3 regions of the Amycolatopsis acidiphila genome follow, and region 2 is predicted to be linked to each of the others. Evidence: riboswitches for the same ligand, from Rfam matches in the RefSeq annotation. Region 2 holds a riboswitch; each other region holds the start of a gene.

Region 1 (7,164 bases), 3.1 Mb from region 2:
TCGATCTCGATGGCGCACAAGAACAACGGCGCCGTCCCGGCCCCGGCGAAGCCCGCACCCGCGGACGAGGAGCTGAAGGCGCTTTCACGCAAGGCGTTCGAGACGGTCGGCGGGCACCTGCAGCGCTCGCGGTTCAAGCTGGCCGCAGGCGAGGCCATGCGCGTCGTGACGGCCGCGAACCGGTACCTGTCGGACCAGGAGCCGTGGAAGCTCAAGGACGACCCGGAGCGCCGGGACGCGGTGCTGCACACCGCGCTGCAGGTGGTCTCGGACGCGAACACGCTGCTCACGCCGTTCCTGCCGCACTCGGCGCAGAAGGTGCACGAGGCGCTGGGCGGGACCGGGGTCTGGGCGGCCCAGCCCGAGCTGCACGACGTCGAGGACCTCGACATCCCCGGCCGGACGAACCCGATCCTCACCGGGGACTACGCGGCCGAGCAGGCACGCTGGCAGTCCACGCCGGTCGAGGTCGGGCGTCCGCTGGCGAAGCCGACCCCGTTGTTCGCGAAGCTCGACCCGAAGCTCGGCGAGACCGGGCCCGAGTGGGCGCCGATCGAACGTGACGAAGCCGAATAAGAAGGAACGACCGCCGGTGCCGGAGCGCCTCCCGGTGCCGGTGGTCGACGCCCACACGCATCTCGACGCCTGCGGAGCGGTCACTGCGGCCGACGTGGCGACCATGGTCGACCGCGCGGAGGCCGCCGGGGTGACCCGCGTGGTGACCGTCGCGGACGACCTCGCCGCGGCCCGCTGGGCCGCGCAGGCGTCCACATGGGACCCCCGCGTGTTCGCCGCGGTGGCCGTCCATCCCACCCGTACCAAGGATTTCGGCGACGCCGAGCGGTCCGAAATAGAGCGTCTGGCGCGGGCGGACGGTGTAGTCGCCGTCGGCGAGACGGGTCTGGACTACTACTGGGACTACGCGCCGCACGACGCCCAGCAGGCGGCGTTCCGCTGGCACATCGATCTCGCCAAGCGGGTGGGCAAGCCGCTGATGATCCACGACCGGGACGCGCACGAGGACGTGCTGCGGATCCTGGCCGAGGAGGGCGTGCCGGAGCGGGTGGTGTTCCACTGCTTCTCCGGGGACGCGGCCATCGCCCGCCGCTGTGTCGACGCCGGGTACGTCCTGTCGTTCGCCGGCACGGTGACCTTCAAGAACGCCCGTGACCTGCACGAAGCGGCGAGATTGGTCCCTTCGGAGCAATTCCTGGTCGAAACGGACGCACCGTTCCTGACGCCGCATCCGTTCCGCGGCAGGCCGAATGAACCGTATTGCACCGCTTATACCGTTCGTTACCTGGCTGAGCTGCGAGAACAGAGTCTGGAAGACGTCGCATCGGCGGCTTGCCGGAACGCCGAGCGCGTGTTCCAACTCCCTTCTGTCACAACGGGTTGAACGCATTGCGACATTCGTGGACGCTCACCCACCACACGGAGGAGTGACGAAGACCACTAGATTCCGGTCGGTGTTTGCGCAACCTCGCGGGACCCGTTACTGTCCCGTGATCGTGCCACCCGATTAATCGGTAGGCGCAAAACCGCAGTCGTGTCAGTGCAGGTCGGGGTTGGGGATGACACGGAACTGCGGATGCCGCTAGTGCGAAAGGGAACGACCTGCTGTGACTGGTAGTAGACAGGCTCACGCGCGCCTCGACGACACGATGGACTGGTACGCGTCCTCGCGTGCTGGCGTCGGCACGCTGGACTGGCCGAATCCTGAGGACGACTGGGACTTCTCCGACGACCTCGCCATCACGGAGCACGACCTCCGCACGGTCCTCGGTCCCGACGCCGACGACATGATGGCGGAGGCCGAGCTCGACGTCGACGAGCTCATCCGGCTGATCAACGCCGAGACGACCATGCTGCCCGCGCTCGCGCTGCCGGATCTGGCTTCCGCGGACCGCACGGCGATCGTGGAGGCCGAGGAGGAGCCCGAGCGGGCACTCGTCACCGCGGTCAAGACCTGGAAGAAGCGCTTTCTGCGCGGCTCGGTCCTGGCCCTGCTGATCAGCATCACCGGTGGCGGCGCGGCCGCGTTGGCCATGAACAAGAGCGTCACCGTCGACGTCGACGGGCACACCGAGACCGTGCACAGCTACGGCAAGACCGTCGGCGAGGTGCTGCACGACGCGGGCCTGACCGTCGGCGAGCACGACGCGCTCTCCCCGTCCCCGCAGGCTCCCGTCGGCGACGGCGGCGTCATCAAGCTCGAGCGCGGCCGGCACCTCAACCTCGTCGTCGACGGCGTCGCGAAGGACTCCTGGGTCCGCGCCGACACGCTCGCCGAGGCGCTCGACCAGCTGGGCATGAGCGGCAAGTTCGGCCAGGGCAGCTTCTTCTCGATCGCGCCCAACGCCGAGCTGCCGCTCGAGGGCTCGACCGTCACGATCAACACCCTCAAGCACGTCACCGTCTACGACGGCGACTCCGCGCCCCGCCAGGTCACCAGCACGGCCGTCACCGCGGCCGACTTCCTCAAGGACCAGAACCTCTCGCTGGGCCCGGACGACGAGGTCGAGGGTGGTCTGCAGTTCAAGATCGCCGACGGCGCCGAGGTGCACATCAGCCGCACCGGCGTCTCGGTGATCAACCAGCAGGAGGACATCGACCCGCCCGTCCAGCAGATCAAGGACGCCACGCTCGACGCGGGCAAGCAGGTCGTGCAGGATCCCGGCGCGCCGGGCAAGCAGATCGTCACCTACCGCGTGACCAAGAAGAACGGCGCGGAGACCGACCGCGAGCAGCTGTCGGTGAAGGTCCTCACCGAGGCCAAGCCGAAGATCGTCCGGGTCGGCACCAAGCAGCCCGACATCAGCAACGGCGCGCTGTGGGACCGGCTCGCGAGCTGCGAGTCCACCGGCAACTGGGCGGCCAACACGGGCAACGGCTTCGAGGGTGGTCTGCAGTTCACCAACAGCACCTGGCAGGCCTACGGCGGCGGCGCCTACGCGCAGCACGCCTACCAGGCCAGCCGCGAGCAGCAGATCGTGGTCGCGCAGCGGGTTCAGGCCGGACAGGGCTGGGGCGCGTGGCCGGTGTGCTCCAAGAAGGCCGGGATCGCCTGACCGAGCGCGTTGTGCTCGCCGGGGACCGTTCCTGACGTTGGGTAGAGTCTCCGGCGTGGCACAACTGCTCGGTCCGGCCGAGATCCGCGGGCTGGCCGCCGAGCTGGACGTACAGCCGACGAAGAAGCTCGGCCAGAACTTCGTGCACGACCCCAACACGGTCCGGCGGATCGTGGAGCTGTCCGGGGTGGGCGCGGAGGACACCGTGCTCGAGGTCGGGCCCGGGCTCGGCTCGCTCACGCTGGGCCTGCTGGCCTCCGGTGCCCACGTGGTGGCCGTCGAGATCGATCCGGTACTCGCCACGCGGCTGCCCGTGACCGTGCGGGAGCGCGCACCTGAGGCCGCGGCCAGGCTCACGGTGCTCGAACGGGACGCGCTCAGACTCGCGCCCGGTGAGTTGCCCGCACCGCCCACCACACTGGTCGCGAACCTGCCCTACAACATCGCCGTGCCCGTGGTGCTGCACCTGCTCGCCGAGCTGCCGTCGCTGAGCCGCGCACTGGTCATGGTCCAGACCGAGGTCGCCGACCGGATGGCCGCGGGGCCGGGAAGCCGGATCTATGGCGTCCCGAGCGTGAAGCTCGCCTGGTACGGCAAGGCCCGCAAGGTCGCCCCCGTGCCGCGCGCGGTGTTCTGGCCGGTGCCGAACGTCGACTCCGCGCTGGTGTCCTTCGAACGCGCCGCCCGGCCCGATACCGCCGCCGACCGGGCCGCCGTGTTCGCGGTCGTCGACGCGGCGTTCGCCCAGCGGCGCAAGACGTTGCGCGCCGCGCTCGCCTCGTGGGCCGGTTCGGCCGAACGGGCCGGGGCGGTGCTCCAGGCGGCGGGCGTCGATCCCCGCGCCCGCGGTGAGCAAATCACCGTCGCCGACTTCGCGCGGATAGCGGAGCGTCAACGCAGCAACGCGTAGCGTCTCCGCGAGGGCGCAGCGGCCGGTCCTTACCGCCGTACGTGTGATTAACCTGTGTGATCTCGACCAGGATACTTGCGCAGAACACAGGACATCCGTTCTACTTCTATCGTATCCATCCCGAGCGACTGAGAGACCTGGCTCGCCGAAGTCGCAGCAACCACCCTCCACAGGGCAGGTGCTACCGCCAGGATCGATGGAGGAAGCCGTGTACCGGACGCGAATGCTCACCAAGCGCCGAGTCGTTGATGAGTGCCGCCGCACCGTGTGTGCATGTCGTCACTGACCGTTCTCACCCGCTGAGTTCGATTCCTTTCGCGACTGTCCTTTGCGGACAGTCTGTTCGGTGACGTCCGGCGCCCGCGGCGCCCGCAGCATGGAGCTTCCGTTGATCACTGTCGAAAATCTGTCCAAGTCCTTCCCCGGCAAGAGTTCCCCGGTCCTCGCCCTGCGCGAGGTGAACCTCGAGATCGGCGCGGGCGCGCTCTACGGCGTCGTCGGCCCCGCCAGGTCCGGCAAGTCCACTCTCGCCAAAGTCGTTGCCCTGCAAGAGAAACCTGACCGCGGCACGGTGCGCCTCGACGGCCTGAACACCGCGGGCCTCGACGGGCGCCGGCTGCGCGAGGTGCGCCGCCAGGTCGCCGTGCTGGACGCCGTGCCGGCGCTGCACGCCGAGCGCACCGTCGCCGGCAACATCGCCGCCCCGCTGGAGCGGCTCGGTGTCGACGGCCCGCAGCGGCGCAACCGGGTCGGCCGCGTGCTCGACATCGTCGGCCTCACCCAGCGCGCGAACCAGCAGCCGGGCGAGCTGACCGAGGCGCAGCGCCGGCGCGTCGCGGTCGCCCGTGCCCTGGCGACCGGTCCCGCGGTGCTGCTCGCCGACGACCCGACAGCCGGTATCGCGGCCGAGGAGGCCACCTCGGTGCTGACCGTCCTCGACCGGGCCCGTGCCGAACTCGGCGTCACCGTGCTGCTCACCACGCCGGACAGCACGGTCGTGCGGCGCGTCTGCGATCAGGTCGCTGTCCTCGACGCGGGCCGCGTCGTCGAGCACGGCACGGTGCTGGACCTGCTGGCCGCGCCCGGCAGCCGGACCGCCGACGCGCTGCTTCCCGCCATCGACACCCCCCGCGCCCAGACCGCCGCGTACGACCGTGCCGCCGACGTGGTGCTGATCGGTTTCGCCGCCGTCGGCGCGCTGCTGCCGGAGGCCGCGACGCGGTTCGACGTCGAGCTCGCGACCATCGGCGGCGGGCTGACCCGCGTCGGCGACACCCCCGTCGCCCGCTTCCGCGTCGGCGTCCGCGGCCGGCAGGCCGACAGCGCGCTGGCCTGGATCGCCGAGCGCGGCGCGTACGTCACGCATCTCGCCGAGGGCCCGCAGAGCATCGCGGCCTGAACAGCGCTTTCCCGCAAGAGCCGGGTGCTCTTGCGGGAAAGCACCGGTCACTTCTTCGGGCCGACCAGGACGCCGACGCCGATCGCGGCCAAGGCGAGGACCCCGGCCGCCCCATCCGGTCGCGACGGCGTCAGCTGGGTCAGCGTCGCCAGCCCGGCTGCCATCAGCAGGATGCCGATCACCAGCAGGGGCCGCGGCCCGGTGCGCGGCAGCAGCCGGCGCGACAGCAGCGTCGACACGAGCACGTTGCCCAGCTGGAACGGCAGGAACGCCAGCCCGGCCTGGAACGCGCCGTAGTGCATGATCCCCTGCAGCTGGTAGGTCAGGAACAGGAACAGGCCGAACATGCCGAACGAGGCCGCGCCGATGGTCAGGTAACCGGCCGAACGCGTGCGGTCGGCGAGGATCCGCAGCGGCAGCAACGGGTTCGCGACCCGCGTCTGCCGGAACACGAACGCCCGATGATCACGACTGCCGCGCCGGCGAAGCCCAGCACCACGCCGGAACCCGACCGCGCGTCGCGACTTCCGCCAGTGCGTGGACGAGCGACACGATGCCGCCGCTGCCCAGGATCGCGCTGATCCAGTCCAGCCGGGTCTCGCGGTGGCCTTCGACCTTCGGCAGCACGGACCAGTCCAGCACCGCGGCGATCGCGGCCAGCGGCAGGTTCACGTAGAGGCACCAGCGCCAGTCGAGGTACTCGGCGAGGGCGCCACCGGCGATCAGGCCGAGCGCGGCGCCGGACATCATGATCGCGCTGTAGATGCCGAAGGCCTTGGCCCGCTCGCGGGCCTCGGTGAACGTGACGGTCAGCAGCGACAGCGTGGACGGCGCGAGCAGCGCGGCGAAGCCCCCCTGCGCCGCCCTGGCCGCGATGAGCATGCCCGGCCCGGTCGCCGCCCCGCCGACGACCGAGGCGAGCGCGAACCCGATCGCGCCGACGATGAGCGTGTTCTTGCGCCCGAGCCGGTCGGCCAGGCGCCCGCCGAGCAGCAGCAACCCACCGAAGGCGAGGGTGTAGGCGCTGATCGTCCACTGCCGGGCGACGTCGGACATGCCGAGCTCGCGCGGCGCCGAGGGCAGGGCGATGTTGACGATGGTGGTGTCGACGATGACCAGCGGCTGGGCCAGTCCGATCGCGACGAGCGCCCACCACCGGCGCTGGTCCGTGCGCACGCCCCAGGCGCGCTCATGGTGGTTGTCATGGTGATCCCCTTGTGGAAGTAAGCTGAGAAGCGGCATTACTTGTCGGCCGACAAGTCAATTGGCTAGCCGTAAGACGAGCTTCGACTTGCCGGGCGTCAAGTTAGTTTGAGAAGGTTCTCAGGAAGGACGGTCATGGCGGGGCGTCGCAGTGACACGAGGGAGCGCATCCAGCAGGTCGCGCTCGACCTGTTCGTGGAGCAGGGCTACGAGAAGACCTCACTGCGGGAGATCGCGGAAAAGCTCGACGTGACCAAGGCCGCGTTGTACTACCACTTCCGCACCAAGGAGGACATCGTCGCGAGCCTGCTCGACGACCTCGCGGGGTCGGTGGACGAGGTGCTGGAGTGGGCGCGCGAGCAGCCCGACCAAGGCGAGGCGCGCGCGGAGCTGATCCGGCGGCTGGCGCAGCTGATCGCGGGCCGGTTGGGCCCGATCATGCGGTTCATGCAGGAGAACCAGCCCGCGCTGAAGGACTTCGCCGACCGCAACCCGCTCATCACGCGGATGAAGGAGCTGTTCACGATCATCGCGGCCGGCGAGCGGGAGCCGGCCGCGCAGCTGCGCGCCCGGCTCTCGCT
Region 2 (7,164 bases):
CCGGCGTGGGCCTGATGGCGGCCTCCCAGCAGGCCGGGAGGGTCATCGGGGTCGATCCCTCCGAGGAGATGCTCGCGCTGTGCGCGGCCCGGTGCCCGAGCGCCGAGCTGCGGGGCGGCACAGCCGACCGGACCGGGCAGCCGGACGAGTCGGTCGACGTCGTGCTGAGCGTCAACAACGTCCAGCTCTGGGACGACCGCGCGGCCGGCTTCGCGGAGCTGCGGCGAGTACTCCGGCCCGGCGGCCGCCTTGTGCTGTCCACACACGAGAAGTCGCTGCCGGTGCCACGGCACGAGCTCGCCGCCGAGGTCGCCGCCGCCGGGTTCACCGACCTGCAGACCTGGACCTGGAACCCGCCCGGCCCCGGCACGACAGCGGCCGAACTGCGCGCCGTCAGTCCTTCGTGAGGTCCTCCTCGGCGCCGTAGTTGTCGTCCGCGTCGGCCTGTTCCCCGTCGTAGACGGCGGTGCGGCCCACGCCGCGTCGGGTGACGCCGAACCCGTGCAGGCCGACCGGCCCGTAGGTCAGGCGCGAGACGGTGGCGGAGGCCAGCAGGGTGAGTACGAAGGCCGCCCACCAGGCCACGCCGCGCAGCAGGTCACGGCGCCCGGACGTCGGTGCGGATCGGATGGTCCTCCGGGACCTCGACGAGCACGATGCGCAGGCCGTCGGGGTCGGAGATCCAGGCCTCGCGCAGCCCCCACGGCTCCAGCCGCGGCTCGCGGTCGGGGGTGACGCCGTGCCCGGCGAGCTCGGCGACGGCGGCGGCCAGGTCGCGCACCTGCAGCCACACGGCCACGTTCGGCGCGGGGGCGGCGTCGGCCCGGCCGGAGACTTCGAGCAGCCCCTGGCCGAGGAAGAACACCGTGCCGCCGGGGAAGGTCCGGTAGATCGCGAGCCCGAGCACGTCGCGGTAGAACGCGGTCGACCTCTCCGGGTCGGTGGGGCGAAGGAGGATTCGGCTGGTCAACACCTGCATGGCTACTCCCTATCGTAGTTGTCAGGAAGCGGCAATCGCGGCAATTCCGGCGAGCACAACGAGCGACCCGACCAGCCGCCGGACCGGATTGGCCTCGCCCAGCACGAGCCACGCAGCGAACCCGCCGAGCACGATGCTGACCTCCCGGGCGGGGGCGACGAGACTGACCGGCGCCATGCGCATCGCGTAGAGGACGAGCACATAGGCCACCGGCGAGAGCAGCCCCACGACGACCGCTTCCCGCCGGTGCGCGCGCCACAGGGTCCTTGTCCCGCCCTGCCGCAGCGCGACAGGCGCGAGCAGGACGCTCTCGAGCAGGGTGCCGGTGCTGAAGTACACCAACGGCGGGACCGCGAGCGCGTTGACGGAGTGATCGTCCCAAAGCGTGTAGGCGGCGATGGTGACGCCGGTGAGCAGCCCGTAGCCGATCCCGGCCCGCCGCCTCCGCCGGGCGGCCGAACTGGTGGTGGTGTCGGCGGTGGCATGGCCGGCACCGGTGTTGGCGTTGGCGCTGGCTTGACCGGCACCGGTGTTGGCCAGCCCCGTGCCGGTGTCGGTATCGGCGCTGGTGTCGGTATCGGCGCTGGTGTCGGTATCGGCGCTGGCTTGAGCGGCACCGGTGTTGGCCAGCCCCGTGCCGGTGTCGGCGAACCCGGTATCGGGGAGCCCACTGTGGGCGCTGCCGGTAGCCGGGAGCGTGGTATCGGCGCTGGTATGCCTGGTGCCGCCGTCGAGGAGCCCGGTCCCGGCGCTGGTGCCAGTGTCGGTATCGGCCTCGGGGCGCCCGGCGTCGGAGCCGGTGGTGTCGGCACCGGCGCGGGTGCCGGCGCGCCGCGCACTGGAGCCGGTGCCGATCAGCAGCACCCCGGCGACGACCAGAACCGCCCCGACCAAACCCAGGGCACCCGGCCGCTCTCCAAAGAACAAGACAGCCGCGAAGACCGACAACAGCGGGCCACTACCCCGGGCGAGCGGGTACACCACGGACAGGTCACCGACGGCGTACCCACGTTGCAGGATGACGCCGTACAGGACGTGGAAGACGGCGGTCAGCACGGCGGCGAGCAGCCAGGTCCATTGCGGACGCTGCGGCTCGAGGAACAACGTCACGACAGCCACCGGCACGCACACGGCGGCACCCACCGTGTAGTACAGGAAAACGAACCGGGCACCCCCACCGGCCACCCGCTTGGCGGCGAGGTTCCACCCCGCATGGACGAACGCAGCCACCAGGACGAGCGACAGGGCCGTACCGTTCACAGCGGGCCTTTTCCCTTCTGCCGAGCGCCGAAGGTCCAGACCCTGGATATCTCACGCCCAACCCCCATGAGCCACCGCCCCCGCCATCGCGACCCCCGTCACTCGCCCTCCGCCCGTCAGCACCCCCCGTCAGCCGACCCTCCCCGCGTGCGCTGCTGGATGGCGGCGCACGGCCGCCGAATCGCAGTGGCATCCCGTCTCGCGCTGCTTCGACCTACGGGCTGGACCGGCGACACCGGCTGGTAACGTTATTGGTCGTTGCCGTGTGGCATTCCGCCAAGGAGGAAGCCCGGTCCGCCGGGGCCACTGAGACGCGGCAGCGAATACGCCGAAACGATCAAGGAGCGCCCGCGTGGCCAACATCAAGTCCCAGATCAAGCGCATCGCCACCAACGAGAAGGCGCGCCAGCGCAACCAGTCGATCAAGTCCTCGGTCAAGACCGCGATCCGCAAGTTCCGCGAGGCCGCCGAGGCCGGCGACAAGGACAAGGCGCTCGAGCTGCAGCAGGCCGCCGCCAGGAAGCTGGACAAGGCCGCCAGCAAGGGTGTCCTCCACCCGAACCAGGCCGCCAACAAGAAGTCCGCCATGGCGAAGCGCGCCAACCAGCTCTGAGCTGACTCGTTCCGCGCTTTTCAGGAGGCCCGTCACACTGCGGCGGGCCTCCTGCGTTTCTCCTGGTCGACATGCCAATGACGAGCACGACTCGAACTGGGCCCGTCGGGCTACCCCTGCCCGCATCAGCGCAAATCACGCCGCTCGACCGGCCCGGTTCACGCCCGCCTGAGTCGGAGCGTCCGGGTCAGTGCCGGTCGCGGGCGCCGGGATCAGCGCAGTCGTCAGCCGTCCGGACCAACGCCGACCACGAGCGCCCGGGTCAACGCAAGTCACGAACGTCCGGGTCAACGCCGGTCGCGGACGCCGGGGTCAGACGCAGGTCGCCAGGCAACCGGTCAGCGCCGGTCGCGGACGCCAGGGTCAATGCAGGTCCTCAGCCGTCCGGATCGACCCCGGTCGCGGGCGCAGAGGTCAGCACAAGTCGCCAGCCATCCGGGTCAACGCAGCTCACGGGCGCCGGGGTCGGCGCAGGTCACGAACGCCCCGATCAGCGCAAGTCGCGGGCGTCCGCAAGGTCGAGGATCGCTCGTTCGAGCGCGTAGGACGGATCGGCCGCGGCACCTTTGACCTCGGCGTTCACCCGAGCCACGATCGCCATCGCCTTGTTCAGGCCTGCCGCGCCCCAGCCTCGGGCCTGCCCCTGCGCCTTGCGGATCTTCCACGGCGGCATCCCCAGCTCACCGGCCATCTGGTTCGGGTTGCCACGCCCCGCGGCGGACACCCGCGCGATGGTCCGGACCGCGTCGGCGAGGGCGTCGGCCACCAGGACGTGCGGGACGCCGATCTGCTCAGCCCAGCGCATCGACTCGAGCGCCGCGGAACGGTCACCGGCGACGGCGTTCTCCGCCACCGCGAAGCCCGTCACGTCGGCGCGCCCTCGGTGGTACCGCCGTACTGCTTCCTCGTCGACCTTGCCACCGGAGTCGGCGACGAGCTGGGCCGCGGCAGACGCGAGTTCCCGGAGGTTCGAGCCGACCGCGTCGATGAGGGCAGCGACCGCGCTCGCGTCGATGCGCCCTCCCGCTTGCCGGATTTCGTTGCGTACGAACGATTCCCGCTCGGCGGGCTTGGTGATCTTCGGGCAGTCGGCTATCTGTGCACCGGCCTTGCGCAACGCGGCGGGCAATGCCTTCGCCGCCTTGCTTCGGCCGCCGCCGGTGTGCACGACGACGAGCACGACCCCGTCCGCGGGCGACTTGAGGTAGGACAGCACCGCGTCGGCCAGCTCCTGCGAGATGTCCTGCGCGGCGTCGAGCACGATGACCCGCCCTTCGCTGAACAGCGACGGGCTGACGAGCTCGGCGAGCGCGGGAGCGGTGAGTTCGGACACGCGAACCCGGGTCATGTCGGCGGCCGGGTCTACCAGTCGTGCCGAGTCCAGCGCAGCGCGAACGGCCCGCTCGACAAGCAGTTCTTCCTCGCCGAGGACGAGGTGCAGCGACGACGTGGTGGTGGCTGGCGCGGTCACCCCACGATCCTGCCACGGTGACGAAGTCCGCAGGGGCATGGCGTCGATCGCGACCCGTGTCGTATGTTTGTTGCAGCTGCGTTGCCCTCGGGCACGCCGAAAATTGAATACCGCTCATCCAGAGGGGCAGAGGGAACGGCCCGATGAAGCCCCGGCAACCGGCGTCAGCCTGTCATCTCGATTCCGCGAGGTAGCTGACGATCACGGTGCCAATTCCGGCCCGCGCCAGCGGGGCAGATGAGGAAAGGACCTCGCGATGACTGCAGCCCTCAGCTCGACCTCGACCAAGCGCACCCTGGACCTGGGCCCGGCCGTGGAGCTGGTCTCCAAGGAAGAGGGCCACCGCCAGCCGCTGGCTCCCGAGTTCGTGTCCGCCGAGGACTTCTCGCCGCTCGAGGTCGCGTACGACTTCGGCCGCGTCCGCCGCGAGGACATCGAGGCCGGTCCGCGCAACATCTGGCGGTACAAGAAGCTCCTGCCGGTGCCCTCGAACGTCGAGGAGATCCCCAATACCGAGCCGGGCTGTACGAGGCTGGTGCGTGCCGATCGCCTCGCGAAGGCCCTGGGCCTGAAGCGGGTCTGGGTCAAGGACGACACCGGTAACCCGACCCACTCGTTCAAGGACCGCGTGGTCGCCGTCGCGCTCGCCGCGGCCCGCGAGTTCGGCTTTGACACCCTCGCCTGCCCGTCGACAGGCAACCTGGCCAACGCCGTCGCGGCCGCAGCGGCCCGCGCGGGCTGGCAGTCCGTCGTGCTCATCCCCTCCTCTCTCGAACGCGCCAAGATCCTCACCACCGCGGTCTACGACGGCAACCTGATCGCCGTCGACGGCAACTACGACGACGTCAACCGCCTCGCGACCCAGCTCGCCGCCGAGCACGAGACGTGGGCGTTCGTGAACGTCAACGTCCGGCCGTACTACTCGGAGGGCTCGAAGACGCTCGCTTTCGAGGTCGCCGAGCAGCTGGGCTGGCGGCTGCCGGAGCAGATCGTCGTGCCGATCGCCTCCGGTTCGCAGCTGACCAAGGTGGACAAGGGTTTCCGCGAGTTCGGCAAGCTCGGCCTCGTCGAAGAGACCCCGTACAAGGTCTTCGGCGCGCAGGCCACCGGCTGCTCCCCCGTCTCGACCGCCTTCCGCAACGGGCACGACGTCGTCCAGCCGGTCAAGCCGGACACCATCGCCCGCTCGCTGGCCATCGGGAACCCGGCGGACGGCCCCTACGTGCTCGACACCGTCAACCGCACCGGCGGTGCGATCGAGGACGTCTCCGACGAGGAGGTCGTCGAGGGGATCCGGCTGCTGGCCCGCACCGAAGGCATCTTCACCGAGACCGCCGGCGGCGTCACCGTCGCGACGGCGAAGAAGCTCATCGAGACCGGCAAACTCGACCCCGACGCCGAGACCGTCCTGCTCATCACCGGTGACGGGCTGAAGACTCTCGACGCGATCGAAGGCCAGGTCGGACCGAAGGCCACAGTTCCGCCCTCGGTGGACGCCGTGCGCCGCGCTCTCGAGAGCTGAGTTCACTTTCCCCTTCGCACCACCGCCGGTTCTCCGCTGTCGGCGATCACCGCCGTGTCGCCGTCGGTGTCGGTGCGGGTGACCAGCGCGCCGTCGGCCACCAGCGAGTCCACAGTGGATTTGCTGGGATGGCCGTAGCTGTTGCCCGCGCCGACACTGATGAGTGCGAGCCGGGGAGCGACGGCGGCGAGGAAGCGTGGATTGGAGAACCTGCTTCCGTGATGAGGAACCTTCAGCACCTCCGCGTGGAGATCCGCGCCGCTGTCGAGCAAGTCGGCTTGCGCCAATAGCTCGACATCGCCGGTGAGCAGAACGCGTCCAACGGATGTCAACGCTCGCAGCACGATCGACGTGTTGTTGATATTCGTTCCGTCCGCGTCGTCGTCTTGCTGGGAACCAACGTAAAGCGGTCCGATCACCTCCAGAGACAGTCCGGGCCAGTCCAGCCGCTGGCCGAGTTCCAGTTCCAGCAACGGCACGCCGTGCCGTGCCGCGATCTGAGCCACCTGCCGCCAAGCCCACGCCGGCATCCGGCCAGGTCCGACCGCCACCGCGCCGACCGAGCGGCCGTCGAACACCGAGTCCAGGCCACTGATGTGGTCGGCGTGCAGGTGGCTCAGCACCACCAGCGGCACCCGGTCGACACCCAGCCGCCCGAGGCACTCGTCGACCGGGCCTGGCTCGGGACCGGTGTCGACGACGATCGCGCGCCCGGGTTCGGCCGTCGAGAGGACCTCCGCGTCCCCTTGACCGACGTCGCAAGCCACCATCGCCCATCCCGCCGGTGGCCAACCCGGTGCGATCACCTGGACCGGCACCACAACCAGCAGCACGCACACCAGTGCGAGCGCCAACCCGACCCGCAGACGCGGCCGCCGCAGGACCACCACCAGCACGGCCACCGCGACGAGAGCCAAAAGCCCGCCCCACCAGCCGCCGGGCCAAGGCAGAACCGCACCGGGTACCCGGGATGCGTGGTGGGCGACCAGGAGGAGCCAGTGCGCCTCGGGACCTGCCGCGAGCGCGGGCAGCTTGGCCGCGGCCGGCCAGAACAGGGCCAGCACGGCTGTCACCACGCCCAGGACCGTGGCCGGGGCGACCACCGGGGCGGCCAGGATGTTCGCCGCGATCGAGACGACGCTGATCTGCCCGGCCATCCCGGCGATCACCGGCGCGGTGACCAGGAAGGCGGCGAGCGGGATGGCGAGCCCTTCGGCAAGTCCGGGCGGCACGCCGTGCCTAGTCATCGCGGCGGCCCAGCGCGGCGCCAGCAGCACGAGCCCGGCGGTAGCGAGGACCGACAACGCGAAGCCGAAGCT
Region 3 (7,164 bases), 430 kb from region 2:
TGGGCGTCGGTCCACGGATTTTCCCGCCGCTTCTATACCCTGGGTCCGAAAAGGGGAGGTGGCGGTGGCGGAGCTTCCGGTCGTGCTGGGCCTGGGCGCGGCCGTCCTGCTGGCCGCGGTGCTCGCCGTCCGGCTGTCCACCCGCGTCGGCCTGCCCTCGCTGCTGATCTACCTCGGGCTCGGCGTGCTGCTGGGCGAGGCCGGCTTCGGCATCCAGTTCTCCGACGCCTCGCTCACCCAGTCGCTCGGGCTGGCCGCGCTGGTGCTGATCCTCGCCGAAGGCGGGCTCACCACCCGCTGGTCCTCCGTGAAACCCGCACTGGGACAGGGAATCGTACTGTCCACTGTGGCCGTCGGGATCAGCGTCGCGACCACCGGTGCGGCACTGCACTGGCTGCTGGGGCTGGACTGGCGGATGGCGCTGCTGTGGGGCGCGGTGCTCGCCTCCACCGACTCCGCCGCGGTGTTCTCGGTGCTGCGCACGGTCGGGATCCGCAAACGGCTGGTGGGCGCGCTGGAGCTGGAGTCCGGCATCAACGACGCGCCCGTCTACATCCTTGTCGTCGTGCTGGCCGAGGGCACGCGCGTCGACTGGACGCTGCCGCTGCTGGTGGTCTACGAGCTGCTCGCCGGACTGGCGATCGGCGCCGCCCTCGGCTGGGTGGGGGCCTTCGCCCTGCGCCGGGCCGCGCTGCCGGCCACGGGCCTGTACCCGCTCGCGACCGTCGCGATGTGCATCGTCGCGTACGCGTCCGGTCAGCTTGCGCACGCGTCGGGCCTGCTCGCGACCTACGTCGCCGCGCTCGTACTCGGCAACGCCCGGCTGCCGCACCGGTCGGACACGCTGTCCTTCGCCGAGGGGATGGGGTGGCTGGCGCAGATCGGCCTGTTCGTGCTGCTGGGCCTGTTCGCGTCGCCGGAGCGACTGCTCGACGCCGTGGTGCCGGGGCTGGTCGCCGCGGCCGTGGTGCTGCTCGTCGCCCGGCCGCTGTCGGTGCTGCTCTCGCAGCTGCCGTTCAAGGTGCCCTGGCGCGAGCAGGTGTTCCTGTCCTGGGCGGGACTGCGCGGGGCGGTGCCGATCGTGCTCGCGATGATCCCGCTCGCCACCGGCCTGCCCGGGGCGGAGCGGCTCGTCGACGCGGTGTTCGTGCTCGTGATCGTGCTCACCCTGGTGCAGGGCACGACGCTGGCGCCGGTGGCGCGCCGGCTCGGCCTCGCCGCCGAGACCGAGCCCCAGGAGATCGAGGTCGACGCGGCGCCGCTGGACGAGCTGGGCGCGGCGCTGCTGCAGGTGCGGGTCCAGCGCGGGTCGCGGCTGCACGGGGTGTACCTCAGCGAGCTGCGGCTGCCGGCCGGGGCGTCGCTGAGCCTGATCGTGCGGGACGGCGCGAGCTTCACCCCGCAGCGGACGAGCCGGCTGCAGGAGGGGGACCAGCTGCTGGTGGTCGCCACCGAGTCCGCACTGGTCTCGGCCGAACGGCGGTTGCGGGCGGTCGACCGGGCAGGCCCGCTGGCTCGCTGGCGCGGGGAGTCGGGGCACTGATAGGGTTCCGTGATAGGTCATGAGTGCCAGCGCGTAGCCCCGGCTAGCTGGCCGGCAACCCTCCAACCGCGGTGGGGTGCCCCGGGTGAGGACCTGGCCTGCCGCGCGGTGCGGCGGGCAAGCGCGGGCCCCTCGTGGGTCCCCAGGACCGCCCGAGGAGGCGCCATGACACTCGCACTCGACCCCGTCCGGACCTGTCTGCCGGCTACGCTCAACACCCAGGTCCCGCTCGTCACCGGCGAGACCGTGGAGTACGCGAACCTCGACCACGCGGCGAGCGCGCCCTGCCTCGCCGCCGTGCGCGACGCCGTCGACGAGTTCCTGCCGTGGTACGCGAGTGTGCACCGGGGCGCCGGCTTCGCCTCGCAAGTGTCCACAAAGGTCTATGAGCGCACCCGCGATGTCCTGCGCCGCTTCGTCGACGCCCGCGCCGGCGACACGGTGATCTTCACCCGCAACACCACGGACGCGCTGAACCTGCTGGCACGCAGCGTGCCGCGGCACACCTCTGTCGTGGTCTTCGACACCGAGCACCACGCCGCGCTCCTGCCGTGGCGCGGGCCGAACGTGCAGCGCATCCCGACACCTCGCACGCGGCTCGCCGCGGTGTCCGCTGTGGACAGTGCGCTCGCCGCCACTCCGGTGGGCCCGCGGCTGGTCGTGCTGACCGGGGCGTCCAACGTGACGGGCGAGCTGCTGCCGGTCCGCGAGATCGCCGCCGTCGCCCGGCGGCACGGTGCCCGGATCGCGGTCGACGCCGCCCAGCTCGCGCCGCACCGGGCCGTCTCGCTGCGCGAGCTGGACGTCGACTACGTGGTGCTGTCCGGGCACAAGCTGTACGCGCCCTTCGGCGCGGGCGCGCTGGTCGGGCGCTCCGACTGGCTGCGGGCGGCACAGCCGTACCTCGCGGGCGGCGGCGCGACGAAGCTGGTCACCGAGCGCGACGTGGTCTGGAACGTGGGTCCCGAGCGGCACGAGGCCGGCTCGCCCAACACCGTCGGCGTCCACGCGCTCGGCGTCGCCTGCGAGCAGCTCGCGCGGAACTGGGCCGCGGTGGCCGAGCACGAGCACGAACTGCTGACCCGGCTGCGCCGGGGGCTCGCGGGCGTGCCGGGGCTGGCCGAGCTGCGGTTGTTCGACGACGACGGCGACCGCGTCGGAACCGTCAGCTTCACGGTCGAGGGATACGAGCCGGGCTGGCTGGCCGCCGTGCTGTCGGCCGAGTACGGCATCGGCGTCCGCGACGGCGCCTTCTGCGCGCACATCGCGACCCGGCGGCTGACCGGCGGCCAGGCGCTGCGGGTGAGCCTCGGCCTGGGCACCACGGCCGGCCACGTCGACCGGCTGGTGCTGGCGTTGCGGCAGGTCGTCGCCCGCGGCCCGCGCTGGGCCTACGACCGGGTGGCGGGCCGCTGGGCCCCGGTGCCCGACCCGCGCCCGCTGCCCGCGTTCCTCGGCTGAGGAGGCTCGGCGGCGGGTGGGTGGGCCGGACGTGGACAATGGCCTGGTGAGCACCGAACAGGGATCGCAGCCCGAGATCGAGCCCGGGCAGTCGGCGCCGCCGAAACGGCGGGTCGTGCTGCTGGCCTGCGTCGCGGCGGTGGCGCTGGCGCTCGACATCGTCAGCAAGGTCATCGTGGTGTCCACTTTGGAGGACCACGCGCCGGTGCGGATCCTGGGCGGGCTGGTCTACCTGCAGCTTGTCCGCAACCCGGGCGCGGCGTTCTCCATGGCCACCGGGCTGACCTGGGTGTTCGCCCTGGTCGCGATCGGCGTCGTGGTCGTGCTGATCTGGTTCGCGGGACGGCTGCGCTCGGCGGGCTGGGCCGTCGGGCTCGGCCTGGTGCTCGCCGGGGCGCTGGGCAACCTGCTCGACCGCATCTTCCGCGCGCCCGGCCCGCTGCGCGGCCACGTCGTCGACTTCATCTCGGTGTTCGCGCCGAACGCCGAGGTGTGGCCGGTGTTCAACGTCGCCGACTCGTGCATCTGTGTCGGCGGGGTGCTGATCGTGCTGCTGTCGCTGCTCGGGCGGGACTACGACGGGACCCGGCGGGCCAAGAAGTGAGCACGCGGATGCTGCCCGTGCCGGACGGGCTCGACGGGATGCGTGTCGACGCCGGGCTCGCGAAGCTGCTGGGGCTGTCCCGCACGGTGATCGCCGAACTGGCCGGGTCGGGCGAGGTGCTGGTGGACGGCAAGCCGGTGGGCAAGTCGGACCGGCTCGCCGCGGGCGGGCTGCTCGAGGTGACCCTGCCGGACCCGGACCGCCCGGTCGAGGTCGTCGCCGAACCGGTCCCCGGCATGCGCGTCGTGTACGACGACGAGGACATCGTGGTGGTGTCGAAGCCGGTCGGCGTCGCGGTGCACCCGAGCCCGGGCTGGACGGGCCCGACGGTTGTCGGTGGCCTGGCGGCGGCCGGTCTGCGCATCTCGACCTCGGGTGCGGCCGAGCGGCAGGGCGTCGTGCACCGGCTGGACGCGGGGACGACGGGCGTGATGGTCGTGGCGAAGAGCGAGCACGCGTACACGGTGCTGAAGCGGGCGTTCAAGGAGCGCACCGTCGAGAAGGGCTACCACGCCGTCGTGCAGGGCCACCCGGACCCGACGCGCGGCACCATCGACGCGCCCATCGACAGGCATCCGCGGCACGACTACAAGTTCGCCGTCGTCGCGGGCGGTCGGCCGAGCGTCACGCACTACGAGGTGGTCGAGGCCTTCCGCGCGGCGTCCCTGGTGGACGTGAAGCTGGAGACCGGGCGGACGCACCAGATCCGCGTGCACTTCTCGGCGCTGCGGCACCCGTGCGTCGGGGATCTGACCTATGGGGCGGATCCGGTGCTGGCGCGGAAGCTAGGCCTGACCCGGCAATGGCTGCACGCCCGGACCCTGGGCTTCGCCCACCCGGCGGACGGCCGGTGGGTCCAGTTCGAGGCGGAGTACCCGGACGACCTGGCCCACGCGCTGGAAGTCCTGAGGGCGGAGGACTAGGCAGGGCTGCGCGCGAGCATTCTTGGCTGTCGTTGCCGGGTTCGCCTCGTGTGGGTGGTTGGGCGTTCGGGTCGCCGCTGTGCGCCGGGGGCCGGCCACCAACGCCGGAACCTAATCCCCCAGTGACCAGGTCAGGGTGCGCTCGTCCGGCTCGGGGCGGGGGCTCCACCGCAGCGAGGTCACCCGCGTCGCCTCGGGGAGGATGTACACCGTGTGGCCGCCCGCGGTCTCGCCCGGCTGCAGGCCGATCTTGTGCGGTGGCCGCGAGGTCAGCGAGACCGGTGCCTTCGTGATGGCCTTGCCCGCGGCGGTCACCAGCTCCAGATAGTTGTCCGGCAGCGAGACGAACGGCACGCCGCCGCGGTTGGTGATCTCGGTGTGCACGACGACGGCGCGCTCGCCCTCGTCCAGCCGGTAGCCCGCGGCCCCGAACAGGTAGTCCGCCGGGTCCTGCACCTCCAGCAGCTGAATGCTCAGCTGCTCACCTTCCAGCCCCTGCGTCGGCAGCGCGTCGCCGATCCTGCCCGCCCGCTGCCGTGGCGGCTGCGCGGGCTTGCGATCACCCCGGGCCCAGGACGCCGTCTGCGGCGGGCCCCACGTGCTGATCACCGGATCGACCGGGCGCGGCGGCGGCGCGGGCTGGGGCGGCGGGATCGGGCCGGACTGCGGCGCGGCATAGCGCGCGGGCGGGGGTGGGGCGACCGGCCTCGGTCGTGCGCCCGCGAGCGCGGCGCGCAGGCCGTTCGGGTCGCTCTCGACGCCGACCAGCAACGGCAGTCCGCTGCCGGAAAGGGCGACCAGCCGGTAAGCCACCTCCCGCGGGTCCATCCCGACCTTGGCGGCGAGCTCGTGCACCGCCACTTTGCCCACCTCGGCCAGCGCGGCGAGCAGGCGGGCGTCCACGGGATCGGTCACGGCCACAGCCGGAAACGCTACCTGTTCGCGCTCGGCATGCGCTTGTTCGCCCCGGGCGTCGTACCCACGATCTAAGGTGGCGGGCATGACCGAGGTGACCAAACTGGCCGACGAGTTCGTCGAAGCACTGTTCGACGCCGAGCCCCTGTGGCCGGCGGTGCTGGGCATCGAGTCCGATCGCGAGGGCGTCGGCGACCTCAGCGAGGTGGCCGAGGCCAAACAGCGCACGATCCTGAAGGACTTCGTCAGCCGCGGACTGGCCCTGCAGCCCGAGACGGCCGAGGACCGCACCACTCGCGACGTGCTCGTCAGCCAGGCCGGCGGCTACCTGGACAGGATCAGCGCGCACGGCGCCGAGTACACCGTCACCGACATGTTCGTCGCGCCCGCGTCCGGGCTGCTGACGGTCCTCCCGATGATCGGCATCGGCACCGACGCGCAGGCGGAGAGGCACCTGCAGCGGCTCGCCTCCATCCCGGGGTACCTGGAGCAGGCCGCCGAGCGGCATCGCAGCGGGGTCAGCGCGGGCCGTGTCCCGGTCGAGCACCTCGTCCGCGCCGCGATCGCTCACCTGGACCGGTACCTCGCCGAGCCCGCAGGCGACCCGCTGCTGCGCCAGCCGGCGCCGAACGACGACTTCGCGAAGCGGCGCGCCGAGCTGGTCGAGGACGTCGTGCGGCCCGCCTTCGCCGCGTACCGGGACGTGCTGGCGAACGAGATCGTCCAGCACGGGCGGCCCCTCGACAAGACCGGGCTGTGCTGGCTGCCCGGCGGCGAGCGGATGTACGGCGCGCTCGTCCGGTCGCACACCACCACCGAGCGCAGCCCGGACGACCTGCACGAGACCGGCCTGCGGATCATCGAGGACCTGGCCGCCGAGTACGCCGAGGTCGGCTCGCGCGTGTTCGGCACCACCGAGCTGACCGAGATCTTCGACCGCCTGCGCTCCGACCCCGCCCTGCGCTGGGAGAGCGCCGACGAGCTGCTCGACTCCGCTCGCGCGGCGATCTCTCGCGCGGAAGAGGCTGCCCCGCAGTGGTTCGGCCGGGTCCCGCCGCACCCGTGGGTCGTCGAGGCCGTGCCCGCGGCCGAGGCGCCCGGCGCGCCCACCGCGTTCTACATGCAGCCCGCCGTCGACGGCTCCCGCCCGGGCACCTACTTCGCCAACACGCACGAGGTCACCCAGCGGTATCGGCACACGTCCGAGGTGATCGCGTTCCACGAGGCCATTCCCGGCCACCACTTCCAGCTGTCCACCGCGCTCACCCTCACCGACCTGCCGCTGCTGCGCCGCATCGGCGACTTCAACGCCTATGCCGAGGGCTGGGGCCTCTACACGGAGCGGCTCGCGCAGGAGATGGGCCTGTACTCGAGCGACCTCACGCTGCTGGGCATGCTGACCATGGACTCCATGCGCGCCGGGCGGCTGGTGGTCGACACCGGCCTGCACGCGAAGGGCTGGAGCCGCGAGCAGGGCGTGGACTTCCTGCGCGAGCACACGCCGATGCCGCAGGTCGAGATCGACTCCGAGGTCGACCGCTACATCGCCTACCCGGGACAGGCGCTGTCGTACATGGTCGGGCGGCTGGAGATCCTGCGCATCCGCGAAATGGCGAAGCAGGCGCTGGGCGAGAAGTTCGACATCAAGGCGTTCCACGACCTCGTGCTCGGTGGTGGCTCGCTGCCGATGTCCGTGCTCGACGCCGTGGTCACCGCGT

Evidence for each region. Region 2 has a riboswitch for S-adenosylmethionine ahead of thrC (threonine synthase). Riboswitches for the same ligand answer to the same signal wherever they lie in the genome.
Region 1: it holds a riboswitch for S-adenosylmethionine, as region 2 does, so the genes downstream of both, LWP59_RS34185 (methionine ABC transporter ATP-binding protein) here and thrC (threonine synthase) in region 2, are expected to answer to the same signal.
Region 3: it holds a riboswitch for S-adenosylmethionine, as region 2 does, so the genes downstream of both, LWP59_RS11350 (aminotransferase class V-fold PLP-dependent enzyme) here and thrC (threonine synthase) in region 2, are expected to answer to the same signal.

What each region holds. Positions count from the first base shown of each region.
Region 1 is NZ_CP090063.1:6,994,740-7,001,903, reverse strand. It holds gene metG (methionine--tRNA ligase) at 1-576, shown strand, start outside; gene LWP59_RS34200 (TatD family hydrolase) at 593-1,399, shown strand; gene LWP59_RS34195 (resuscitation-promoting factor) at 1,665-3,071, shown strand; gene rsmA (16S rRNA (adenine(1518)-N(6)/adenine(1519)-N(6))-dimethyltransferase RsmA) at 3,127-3,981, shown strand; SAM riboswitch class I at 4,094-4,184, shown strand; gene LWP59_RS34185 (methionine ABC transporter ATP-binding protein) at 4,370-5,380, shown strand; gene LWP59_RS40510 (MFS transporter) at 5,428-5,832, opposite strand; gene LWP59_RS40505 (MFS transporter) at 5,846-6,556, opposite strand; gene LWP59_RS34175 (TetR/AcrR family transcriptional regulator) at 6,719-7,164, shown strand, end outside.
Region 2 is NZ_CP090063.1:1,897,106-1,904,269, reverse strand. It holds gene LWP59_RS09285 (class I SAM-dependent methyltransferase) at 1-407, shown strand, start outside; gene LWP59_RS09280 (hypothetical protein) at 394-585, opposite strand; gene LWP59_RS09275 (VOC family protein) at 599-979, opposite strand; partial or broken gene LWP59_RS09270 (EamA family transporter) at 1,001-1,441, opposite strand; partial or broken gene LWP59_RS09260 (EamA family transporter) at 1,802-2,239, opposite strand; gene rpsT (30S ribosomal protein S20) at 2,592-2,852, shown strand; gene holA (DNA polymerase III subunit delta) at 3,343-4,323, opposite strand; SAM riboswitch class I at 4,435-4,567, shown strand; gene thrC (threonine synthase) at 4,580-5,845, shown strand; gene LWP59_RS09240 (ComEC/Rec2 family competence protein) at 5,848-7,164, opposite strand, start outside.
Region 3 is NZ_CP090063.1:2,330,040-2,337,203, forward strand. It holds gene LWP59_RS11345 (potassium/proton antiporter) at 65-1,543, shown strand; SAM riboswitch class IV at 1,559-1,673, shown strand; gene LWP59_RS11350 (aminotransferase class V-fold PLP-dependent enzyme) at 1,709-3,004, shown strand; gene lspA (signal peptidase II) at 3,051-3,608, shown strand; gene LWP59_RS11360 (RluA family pseudouridine synthase) at 3,605-4,531, shown strand; gene LWP59_RS11365 (AsnC family protein) at 4,643-5,452, opposite strand; gene LWP59_RS11370 (DUF885 domain-containing protein) at 5,532-7,164, shown strand, end outside.